DNA from 3 places in the Peribacillus muralis genome. Region 2 is predicted to be linked to each of the others. Evidence: riboswitches for the same ligand, from Rfam matches in the RefSeq annotation. Region 2 holds a riboswitch; each other region holds the start of a gene.
The links. Region 2 has a riboswitch for cyclic di-GMP ahead of ABE28_RS24865 (hypothetical protein). Riboswitches for the same ligand answer to the same signal wherever they lie in the genome.

Region 1: it holds a riboswitch for cyclic di-GMP, as region 2 does, so the genes downstream of both, ABE28_RS24740 (anti-repressor SinI family protein) here and ABE28_RS24865 (hypothetical protein) in region 2, are expected to answer to the same signal.
Region 3: it holds a riboswitch for cyclic di-GMP, as region 2 does, so the genes downstream of both, ABE28_RS25135 (anti-repressor SinI family protein) here and ABE28_RS24865 (hypothetical protein) in region 2, are expected to answer to the same signal.

Annotation. Positions count from the first base shown of each region.
Region 1 covers NZ_CP017080.1:4,601,766-4,605,046, reverse strand. The annotation lists gene fliS (flagellar export chaperone FliS) at 1-211, shown strand, start outside; gene ABE28_RS22405 (flagellar protein FliT) at 211-552, shown strand; gene hpf (ribosome hibernation-promoting factor, HPF/YfiA family) at 809-1,366, shown strand; gene ABE28_RS22395 (hypothetical protein) at 1,549-1,731, shown strand; cyclic di-GMP riboswitch class I at 1,981-2,066, shown strand; gene ABE28_RS24740 (anti-repressor SinI family protein) at 2,106-2,237, shown strand; gene ABE28_RS22390 (helix-turn-helix domain-containing protein) at 2,374-2,694, opposite strand; gene secA (preprotein translocase subunit SecA) at 3,102-3,281, shown strand, end outside.
Region 2 covers NZ_CP017080.1:1,097,760-1,101,040, reverse strand. The annotation lists gene ABE28_RS05250 (MFS transporter) at 1-717, shown strand, start outside; gene ABE28_RS05245 (hypothetical protein) at 773-952, shown strand; cyclic di-GMP riboswitch class I at 1,441-1,531, shown strand; gene ABE28_RS24865 (hypothetical protein) at 1,614-1,838, shown strand; partial or broken gene ABE28_RS05230 (SulP family inorganic anion transporter) at 2,242-3,281, shown strand, end outside.
Region 3 covers NZ_CP017080.1:3,262,343-3,265,623, forward strand. The annotation lists gene ABE28_RS25820 (YwzD family small protein) at 935-1,066, opposite strand; gene ABE28_RS25130 (hypothetical protein) at 1,290-1,427, opposite strand; gene ABE28_RS25135 (anti-repressor SinI family protein) at 1,634-1,768, opposite strand; cyclic di-GMP riboswitch class I at 1,787-1,869, opposite strand; gene ABE28_RS15890 (acyltransferase family protein) at 3,058-3,281, shown strand, end outside.

The DNA.
Region 1 (3,281 bases), 1.4 Mb from region 2:
GATGGTGACGCTGAACATGGATGTCGAGGTATCCAAGGAAATGATGAGTCTATATGACTTCATGAATCGACGCCTGATTGAGGCGAATATGAAAAATGATGTTGCTGCCTTGGACGAGGTGGAAGTACTTGTCAGCGACTTCCGTGATACGTGGAAGGAAGTCATTCAGATCAATCGGAAAAAACAATTCAGCCAAAGCGGGCAAGTGTAATGATACAAGCCTTTCACGACTTGACTGCCGAATTACTTGCCGTTCTGGAAGATATGACGAACGCAGAACGTGAGGACAAAATAAGAAAGATCACCGAGCTGATTGACCGAAGGGATGAAGTCCTCGCACAAATCAAGCCGCCTTTTACTGCTGTAGAGCAGCAGTTAGGCCGCAGGACCATGCTGCTTAATCAACAGGTCGACAGCCTGCTTATGCTTCAAAAACAGGAAATACAGCGGGACATCCAGGAAATAAACAAAAAGAAAAAGTCCTCCAATAAATATACGAACCCATATGAGAGTCTATCGATCGATGGCATGTTCTACGATAAAAGAAATTGATTACCCTGCCGTTTGGAGTCCAAACGGCTTTTTTGAGTTAAGATTTTATAAATTTTCTGTAAATAATCCGTGCTTAATTTTTTCTTTATCGCTAGCCATTTGTTATAATGAATGTAGGGAAGACATCAACCCTTTCAAAAACCTTCCGACAATTGTTTCATAATTTCGACATATTGCATGATATGTTTCTAAAGGAACCAGGAGGGGTATTGTAGAATCTAACTGTTATAGTCTTAATTTAAGGAGGACTCACTTTATGAATTACAACGTACGCGGTGAAAACATTGAGGTAACTCCAGCAATTCGAGAATACGTCGAAAAGAAAATTGGCAAGTTAGAACGATATTTTAACAATACACCAGATGCAAATGTGTTAGTTAATTTGAAAGTGAACAATAATACATCCAAGGTCGAAGTGACGATTCCTATGCAGAATTTGGTTCTTCGTGCTGAAGAGGAAAATGCGGATATGTATGCTGCCATTGACTTGATCAATGATAAGCTTGAACGCCAAATTCGTAAACATAAAACGAAGGTCAATCGTAAATTCAGAAACAACTTATCAACGACTCCTGAAGCATTTGCTTTCAATACGGACGTTGACGAAATGGTCGATGAATTCCAAGATGATGATGATGTTGAAGTGGTCCGCAATAAGCGCTTCGATTTGAAGCCAATGGACAGTGAAGAAGCGATTTTGCAAATGAATATGCTTGGTCATAGCTTCTTCGTTTACACGAATGCAGATACTAACACAACGAATGTCGTATACCGTCGTAAAGATGGGCGCTACGGCTTGATTGAACCTAGCTAAATTTGAAACTATGAATTAAAGCACAGCCCAGCCATTGGGTTGTGCTTTTTTGCATGTTGATAGATATTGATAGGGGCTATTCTTCATGGTAGTCCAGGCAATGATATGTTTTGTTTAAAGAACAAAATTCGTTCTTTAATGAGATAAATAGTTAATTATACCTATTTTAATGGATCTTGCTTTTGTACTATACTCAAATTGTGGTTCTTTATAAAGAACATAAAGTTATTTATAAAAAACAATTTGATCATGGTGCAGGGGGCTGGATATTTTGTATCAAAAGAATTGCCATAAATGCCATCGGGCTTCTTTTAGCAGTGCAGAATATGGACAGTGGCTTTGCCCAACCTGCGGTGATGACCTGACTTTGCAAAAAGCCTTGGATCCGCTAGTGCTGGAGAGAGTCAATAGAAAAAGTCCACTGAATAGGAAGAGCAATATTTTTTATTTCATAAACAGGAGAAGTTGAAGGAGATCTTGAATTTTCTCAATATTGTAATATTTTGTCGGATAAAATTTTTTACATTTTGCTCATTTAGCGACATAATATTACATTATATGGTGCAAGTATCCGGTATAATAGGTTTAACAAGCAATGTATTTGGTAATTAGTACCACGACAAAGGCAAACTTATTGAAAGATAGGGGCGCAAAGGCACAGGTCTAAGGTCCGCTCGACTAAGATGGCTGGTCTGCCTGAAATACAAAGGTATTTTAGGAGGTAGAAGAGGTGGCTAAAATGGAAATGGATCAAGAATGGGTGGATTTAATATCAGAAGCACGAAGCTTGGGTTTTAAAAAAGAGGAGATAAGTGCTTTTTTTGAACGGAAATGCCTTGAGCTTCAGTTAGAGGAGAGGAATGGAAGCTAATTGCCTTAAACCCCCTATAAACAGCGGTGTGTACAAAGCTGTTTATAGGGCTAATTATTCCCATTAGATTTCAGCAAGTCTAGCTTTTTTCATACTGTTTACTTCAGGATTATGTAGGTAGACCAATGAACTTCTACTATTCTTTATCTTTTCTCCATTTATTAAACTCGATGAATTCCCTGAATTGTTGCTTCGAAACACCTGATTTCATGGCTTCCTCAACGATTTTCATCCAATCATTATCCAAGGCTTCCTTATTTGGTGCATCGTAAAGGAGGGCATCAACAGGAATGTTAAGTACGGCGGAGATCTTTTCGAGAAATTGAATAGAAGGATTCGTTTGTAAGTTACGCTCTAACGAACTTAAGTAAGACTTCGCCACCCCGGCTTTATCGGCTAGTTCAGTCATTGACATCTTTTTTTCTTCACGCAGTTTTTTTACACGTTCACCAATCATAATACCACCTCGAAACATGTTCTATTTATCTTCTACTTGTTAGTAGCCCACCTTTTAAAAATTCAAACATGAAACCTGGTTGCATTTCCTTGGCAGCTATCACTAGGGCCTGGTCAGCATCTAGTGGTGGAAGGTTATGTATCATTCACATTTGCACTTGGGATAGTGGGGAGTTCCATTTAATGATTTATACTTCCTTTTATTTTAACAGTTTTACTCATCATTAATCCATTGTTTTTCGCAAGAATTGAATTCAGGTATAAAGGCATGCAGTCATATGAAGTTGTACCTCTAGGATAGAAGTGGTAAAATTAAGCGTGGATTGGGAATAATAGAAGTTACATTTCTTCTTACTTATATGAATTTGTCAATGAACGATCATTACCATAATAGAGGAGCGTTATTGAATGCTTAATATATTAAATAAAGTTTTTGATCCGAATAAGCGAGAAATTAAACGCCTGGAAAAAATTGCCGACCAAGTGGAAGCCTTGGCCGATGGGACGGCTGCCTTATCGGATGAACAGCTGCGTGCCAAAACGGAGGAGTTTAAAGGGCGCTACCAAAACGGGGAAACCGTCGATGAC
Region 2 (3,281 bases):
TATTCTACCGCTTTCAAATTCACCTCGATCACCATTTTCATTTCTGGTCTCCTCGTCATTGCAACGAAGGAATACCAAATGAAACGGCAGTCGGGAACGAAATCAAGCTACACTAGCAGGGAAGTTCTCTCTCATATCCTGCGCAACCCCATCCTTGTCAATATCATGCTCATTTCAACACTAGTCCAAGTTGCCCACTTCAGCATCCAGCCCATACTTTCCTTATACGTCGGGGAACTGCACGGCACTTCCAATCTTGGGTTTTATTCAGGTATCGCCTTTTCCGCAGCAGGACTGGGGAATCTACTGATGGCGCGTCACTGGGGCAAAATTGGCGATCGGCACGGACATGTGAAGATACTTGTACTGCTTCTCTTCCTGACAGCACTCGTTTACTTGCCTGGAGCCTTCATCAATCAGTTTTGGCAGTTAGTTTTTGTCCGATTCTTACTAGGCATGGCCATAGGCGGCATCATCCCAGTAAGGATTGCCTATATTCGTCAGGAAGCGCCCGTCGCAATGCAGGGGGAAGTCTTGGGCTACAATACAAGTCTTCGTTTTTTAGGCAATATCATCGGGCCAGCAATGGGCGGAATGGTCGCTGGATTCTATGGATTCTCCGCTGTTTTCATCACGACCAGCACCTTGCTCCTCATCGCCGGACTGGTCCTTTATTTAGCGATGCACCGCAATCCGGAATTGGCACGTTCCCATTAATACTCACTATTAGAATCCTGTTATCTGAAGTATCCCTCTATAAGGGACACTTTAGATGGCAGCTAGTCAACCTAAAGAAGATGCTGCCTGTATATTGCAGGCAGCATCTTCTTTAGGTTCCAATACTTCCGATAAAAGGGTAGATATCAGTCTTTCTTGGCATATCACGACTAATACAGTATCTAAAGCAACCTTAAACGATAGTCATGGGCAGAAGTGGAGAAGTTTTCTTTAAGTCCGGGCGCTTCCCGTGAGTTTAGCAGTTTTACCCGCAAATTGGATGCTCGTTCTTTCTTTCATTCCAGCTTCGTTCTCCTGCATAGTGGGGTGGCGAATTTTCTGCGAAACCATGTAATTAAAAAATCCTATATCCCCTATCGTTTATTTCAACTTCACTATAAAAATCAGTTACCTAGCACTGTGTTCAAGTAGTATAATATACCTAGTATATTATACCCATACACAAGGAGCTAATCATGTACCCGACTTTCACATTTTATTCAAAAGTGCACATCATCAAAAATCAACGTTATTGCGAATGTGGCATCATTCATAATTACCGACGGATATTCGAGAAAAAAGATTTGAAACAAGTCATTTTCAAGCCTATGACGGAAATAACCTGCACTCCATGTAAAGATAAATTCAAATTGGAACGATAAGATAGTCACAGATCAAAGTATTTGTTCATGATCTAATAATCGCTTGTCATTTTATGTTAAGATTATATAAGGGCAAATTTTATGAAAATAAAAGACGCAAAGCCACGGGCCTAAAACAACGACTTGGTTGTCATGGCAGCCGGGCCGCCAAGATTTATCTTGATTAAATCGCTTAATTATTTATTTCTTGTCTCTTTTTAATTTGCCTAAAATTAGAAAAAAGAGGGGTTATATATGTTTTTTCCAACCATTTATTCAGTTAATACAAATGAGCGGCACATCGTTAAAGATAAAAATACGTGTGCATGCGGCGCAAGATATCATGTATTTGCCATCCTGACCAGAAGCGACCTTCGCAAGATCACGTTCAAGCATTATAAGGAAGTGACATGCCCCGTATGTAAATCCAGCATCATTCATGGGAATTACTCCGTCTCCCGCCCGCCTAACCCTAGGTAAGATGGGAAACATATAGGTAAAACCAACAAAAATGGTCCCCCTTACGTTCATCAGCTTCACCCGTTTCTGCAACCCTTAACCAATCATGAGCCTTTCCTCTAATTATGTTTCCTTTCACTCCCTTCCATAATGGCAACTCCCGTTTTCATCCACCACCCTGCTTGAATACAGACCAAAGGTTGATGAAAGTGCGTCATTCATCCAAACTCCTTCCATTAAAGTTCATCGTTTTTTTGCACTTTCCATTAGAGGTGCCCCTGACAGCCCTTTGATAATGACCTTCTTGAGCCACTGGCTTCCGTTCGCCCCGGATTAATAAACCAATAGTTGGAAATATATACTCATGCTATAATTTAGTGCGCGAAAAAGTAAACACCATTTATAAAGCAAAAGGAGCGTTTCATTGAATATATCTGCATACAGACAGGAATGGTTCGGCAACGTCCGCGGAGATGTTCTTTCAGGTATTGTCGTTGCCTTTGCAATGATTCCGGAGGCCATTGCGTTTTCGATCATTGCTGGTGTTGACCCAATGGTTGGTGTATACGCCTCATTCTGCATTGCCATCGTCATCTCTTTTGTCGGCGGAAGACCAGGAATGATATCGGCTGCCACAGGAGCAATGGCACTTGTCATGGTCGACCTTGTTAAAGATCACGGCCTTAACTATTTAATTGCGGCAACGATAATGACTGGTTTTGTGAATTCATTAGCACTCTTGATATTCACAGCACAGCTTACCCATTTTGCGGGTGAATCTTGGGTCATGTATGTCATGACCGCCGTTTCATTAGCGATCATTTATCTTTTCCCACGGATTACGAAGGCCATCCCTTCCCCTCTCGTTGCCATCATTTTGATAACGATCGCCGCCATTTCAACAGGGGCGACGGTCCGTACAGTTGGGGATATGGGGCAATTGACCGAAGCACTCCCGATATTCATGCTCCCAGACATCCCTTTGGCCTTTGAAACGCTGGCTATCATATTGCCCTATTCAATAGCGCTTGCATTTGTAGGGCTGCTTGAATCTTTATTGACGGCCCAAATAGTCGATGAGCTGACTGACACACCAAGCAATAAAAATCGGGAGGCAAAAGGACAGGGCCTAGGCAATATCATTGCCGGATGTTTTGGGGGAATGGCTGGATGCGCAATGATCGGACAATCCGGAATCAACATCAAGTCAGGGGGCAGAGGCAGACTTTCCACATTTGTGGCCGGCGCTTTCCTTATGGTATTGATTGTCGCATTGAATGACATCCTTATAAAAATACCCATGGCTGCGCTTGTCGCTGTCATGATAAGAGGCTCAAGATAGCTCCAAAGACGGATGCAGCCGTGATGATCGTGACTGTCATCATCGTCCTTTATACGCATGATTTTCTTCTGTGCCGAAATATCCAAGGTGACGGTCGAAAAAAAGGCGGACATTACGAATAA
Region 3 (3,281 bases), 2.2 Mb from region 2:
CCCTCTAGCAATTCGTCAGCCCCATAAAAAAATGAACCTGAGGCTAATGAGCATTTTTTCACTCAATATCAAATAAACGGTGATATTCCCTTCCTTGAAAATGGCAAGATTCACAAAAGCCTGATATTCCATGCAGCTACTATTGCGCTCTTAACCATTGATTTAATTGTTACTTCTTCTTTTTTCAGCAATCTCTGTATAAATGGATCTTCCTTAAACCATCATAAGCTTCGTTCATTTTGAAGCTCGATTTGTAGTATACTGAGCATCTGTCATTCCTTCATTTTATAAGAATAAATGACACGAGGTGTTCCAAATTTGAAACTCCCTGTGCCATTTATGAACTTCATCAAAAGCATTTTTATGATTCGTAATACAGAGTATCGACCATTGCACGCGTTAGTCGTCGCATGTGCACTCGATGTAATTAGACGGAATGATGTAATCCTCCGCGCGTTCAACCCCAAAATAAGAGACTCCACTGTTCAGGTGAAATTTGCACCAAATAAAAAAAGAGCGGAACCGACGAATCTCTCTGGTTTGCCAGTAAAAGATTCAGTACATGCCCCTACTCCTATTGTGGAAACCCGATGTTCCCAGTTTTTTTTCACACACTTGTTTTGAGAGAATCTGCAGTTAGCTGGGTGAACTTTCTATCCAAAAGGATGAAGAGCACCCGAACTCTTAGATGAAGACGATCATGCATCGATTATGAAACTGGGCATTTTATCAATTTCGATGAAAATGGGGAAAAGTAAACCGGTGTTGAAGTATGCCCACTCACCTCAACCCGCCCAAGCATGAAGGAAAACTCCCCCAAGCAATCCTATTAAAGCGAACTGCGCGCCAATAAAGGCGTCATCCCCTGCTCCTCATAGATCTGCGAGAAAAAAGAAAATCACCATCGCCCCGGATGGGGTATATGTATTATGGATCATACACGTTCAGGCTCCTCGATGATTGCGCTTAATTTTCCCTTAAGCTCCTCCACCAGCTCCGTTATCGTAATATCCTCTCCAGACTCCCCTTTTGCGTACGTATCCTTTAAGATTTCTAAAAATTCCATTTCAAAATCCAACTCCCATATAGTCGAGCCGCCCGCTCATACTGTTTTCCCATTCCAATTTTTGATATATTAGGAATATAGCTCATTTAATTGATAATTACATATATGGTTGAATATGACAAGTTAAATTACTGTAAAGCTACCATTAGTAACTAGTTCAACTAGTATATTTAGCGGATACAACAAAAAAAAGGACCGATTCCTCAGCCCCAGCATTCCCCAATTATGATTGACCCAGAAAAAAAGTCATGACTGAAATTAAAACCAAAATAATCGTAATATAAGACCCGATAAACAGCTTCTTTTTTCTCTGTTTCTTTGCATAAACTTCCTCGAACGTAATGAATTTGTTTTTTGTCATCGAATAATCTCCTTTAATTCTGATGGCAGCTAACTGACATCGCCCTCCGCGAAGTCCCTTTGCTTTATTTATATGTATAGTATCGGCACACATCGCGAAATATTTAAGAGATTATATGAACTATTTTTCATCTTCCTTTTGTAGAAGGTTCACTTGGGATGAAATAAAAAAAAGACTGTATAACAGTCTTTCAAAGAAACCCTTTCCTATACTCTTATGTATTGCTTTTCTCTCGTACCATTTTCTGCAATGAATATTTGCACATCTTCAATGGATAGCCCAGCATTTCTCGCTTCCACCATTAAACTAACCCATTCTTCCAATTCCTTGCTTGCGTTCAAGACAAACCCCACCCAACTTGTGGCAACACAGCCATCTTAGCATTAGCCTTAGACCTGTAATTTTGCGTCCCTACTTTTCAATAGGTTTGCCTTTCTCAAGAATTCTCCGCATTTTTTCCAATCGATTAGACCAATATTAATTATCTTGAATACTTACTATTATTATACTTTTAATTATGATTAAAAGGATCAAAATAGCTCATAATACTATTCGTTTTATTTCGTCATTTTTCACCAATTAGCGACATCTTGATATAAAATCATTGTTAAATCAATCTTTCTCCATTCAGAAAAAATAGAAACAACTGTTGAAATTAAATAATATTACTATTCCATAAAAATAATTTCCATACCATCATCATCAAGCATTTCAGTAACTACCCTATAAAAAAAGACAGGATGACAAACCATTTCATAGGTGCATCCTGACTTTCCTTACATGATATATATGTCTTTTACCCATACACACTAGATTTCTTTGGAATGCCTAATAAATGGCTGAATATCCCTCCCCTCACATTCGCTAACTGATTATATTCACCCACCTGTATGATTTCTCCCTGATTCATGACAAGCACTTGATCTGCATCGTCTAAACCTGATCACTTTAACTTTCTGCGATGTTTATTAAACACTTTCATGAAAATACTTCCATCATCTGTTTTGTAAAACTTTACTCCAACTAATTTTAAAGGTGTCCATACTTCTCTCATTTGGTATAAAGGCATAAAAATTCATCCTTTCTTTTCTAATTCATTAATCGAGTTTTTGCTTTGGATGAGGAAAAAATACAAATGTATATTTACCATTTTCACAACTGTATTTTTATAAAATCTCTTTATCTTTTTTATCTAAGAACGATTTGTTCATTATAACGAATTAATAAAAAAAACTTACCACTCTTACATTATTATGTCAATTAGCTTCATTCCTCTTTCTATTTACCTCACTATCTATTGGTAAACTTTCCTCAGCCATTAGGACTATATCTTTTTTAACATTTGTCCTTCCCGTAACCCGACTTGCCTATTTACAGTCAATTGTCTCTTGAATCAGTGGATGCTCTAGGCATATAGGAACAAATAAAAAAAAGCTGCTTTTTTTCCAATATTCTTTCGAATTCCAAAGAATTAACGTTACTTTTTTTTATATGTTCCTCAGGCAAAATATAAGATTTCATCATTAGGTTTATGCTTTTTTTGTCTAATTTTGTCTGTTTTAAAGAACTTAGTATACTTTATTGAGAACAAATGCTATATTATAAAAAAACGGTTCATATGGAGGAAAATATGACTAGCAGATATGGGGAATTTGACTCATTAAGGGGGGTGGCAGCGCTTATTGTCTTAATTGGGCACTATATGATGGTTTTCCCGTCATATGCAAATTATCAGTACGGTTCAAACAGCCCGAATATGGTCTATTTTTTCAAGGAGAGCCCCCTACGCCTTATTTTCAGCAGTGGAAATGAGTCTGTCATTTTGTTCTTTGTATTGAGTGGTTTTGTTTTGTA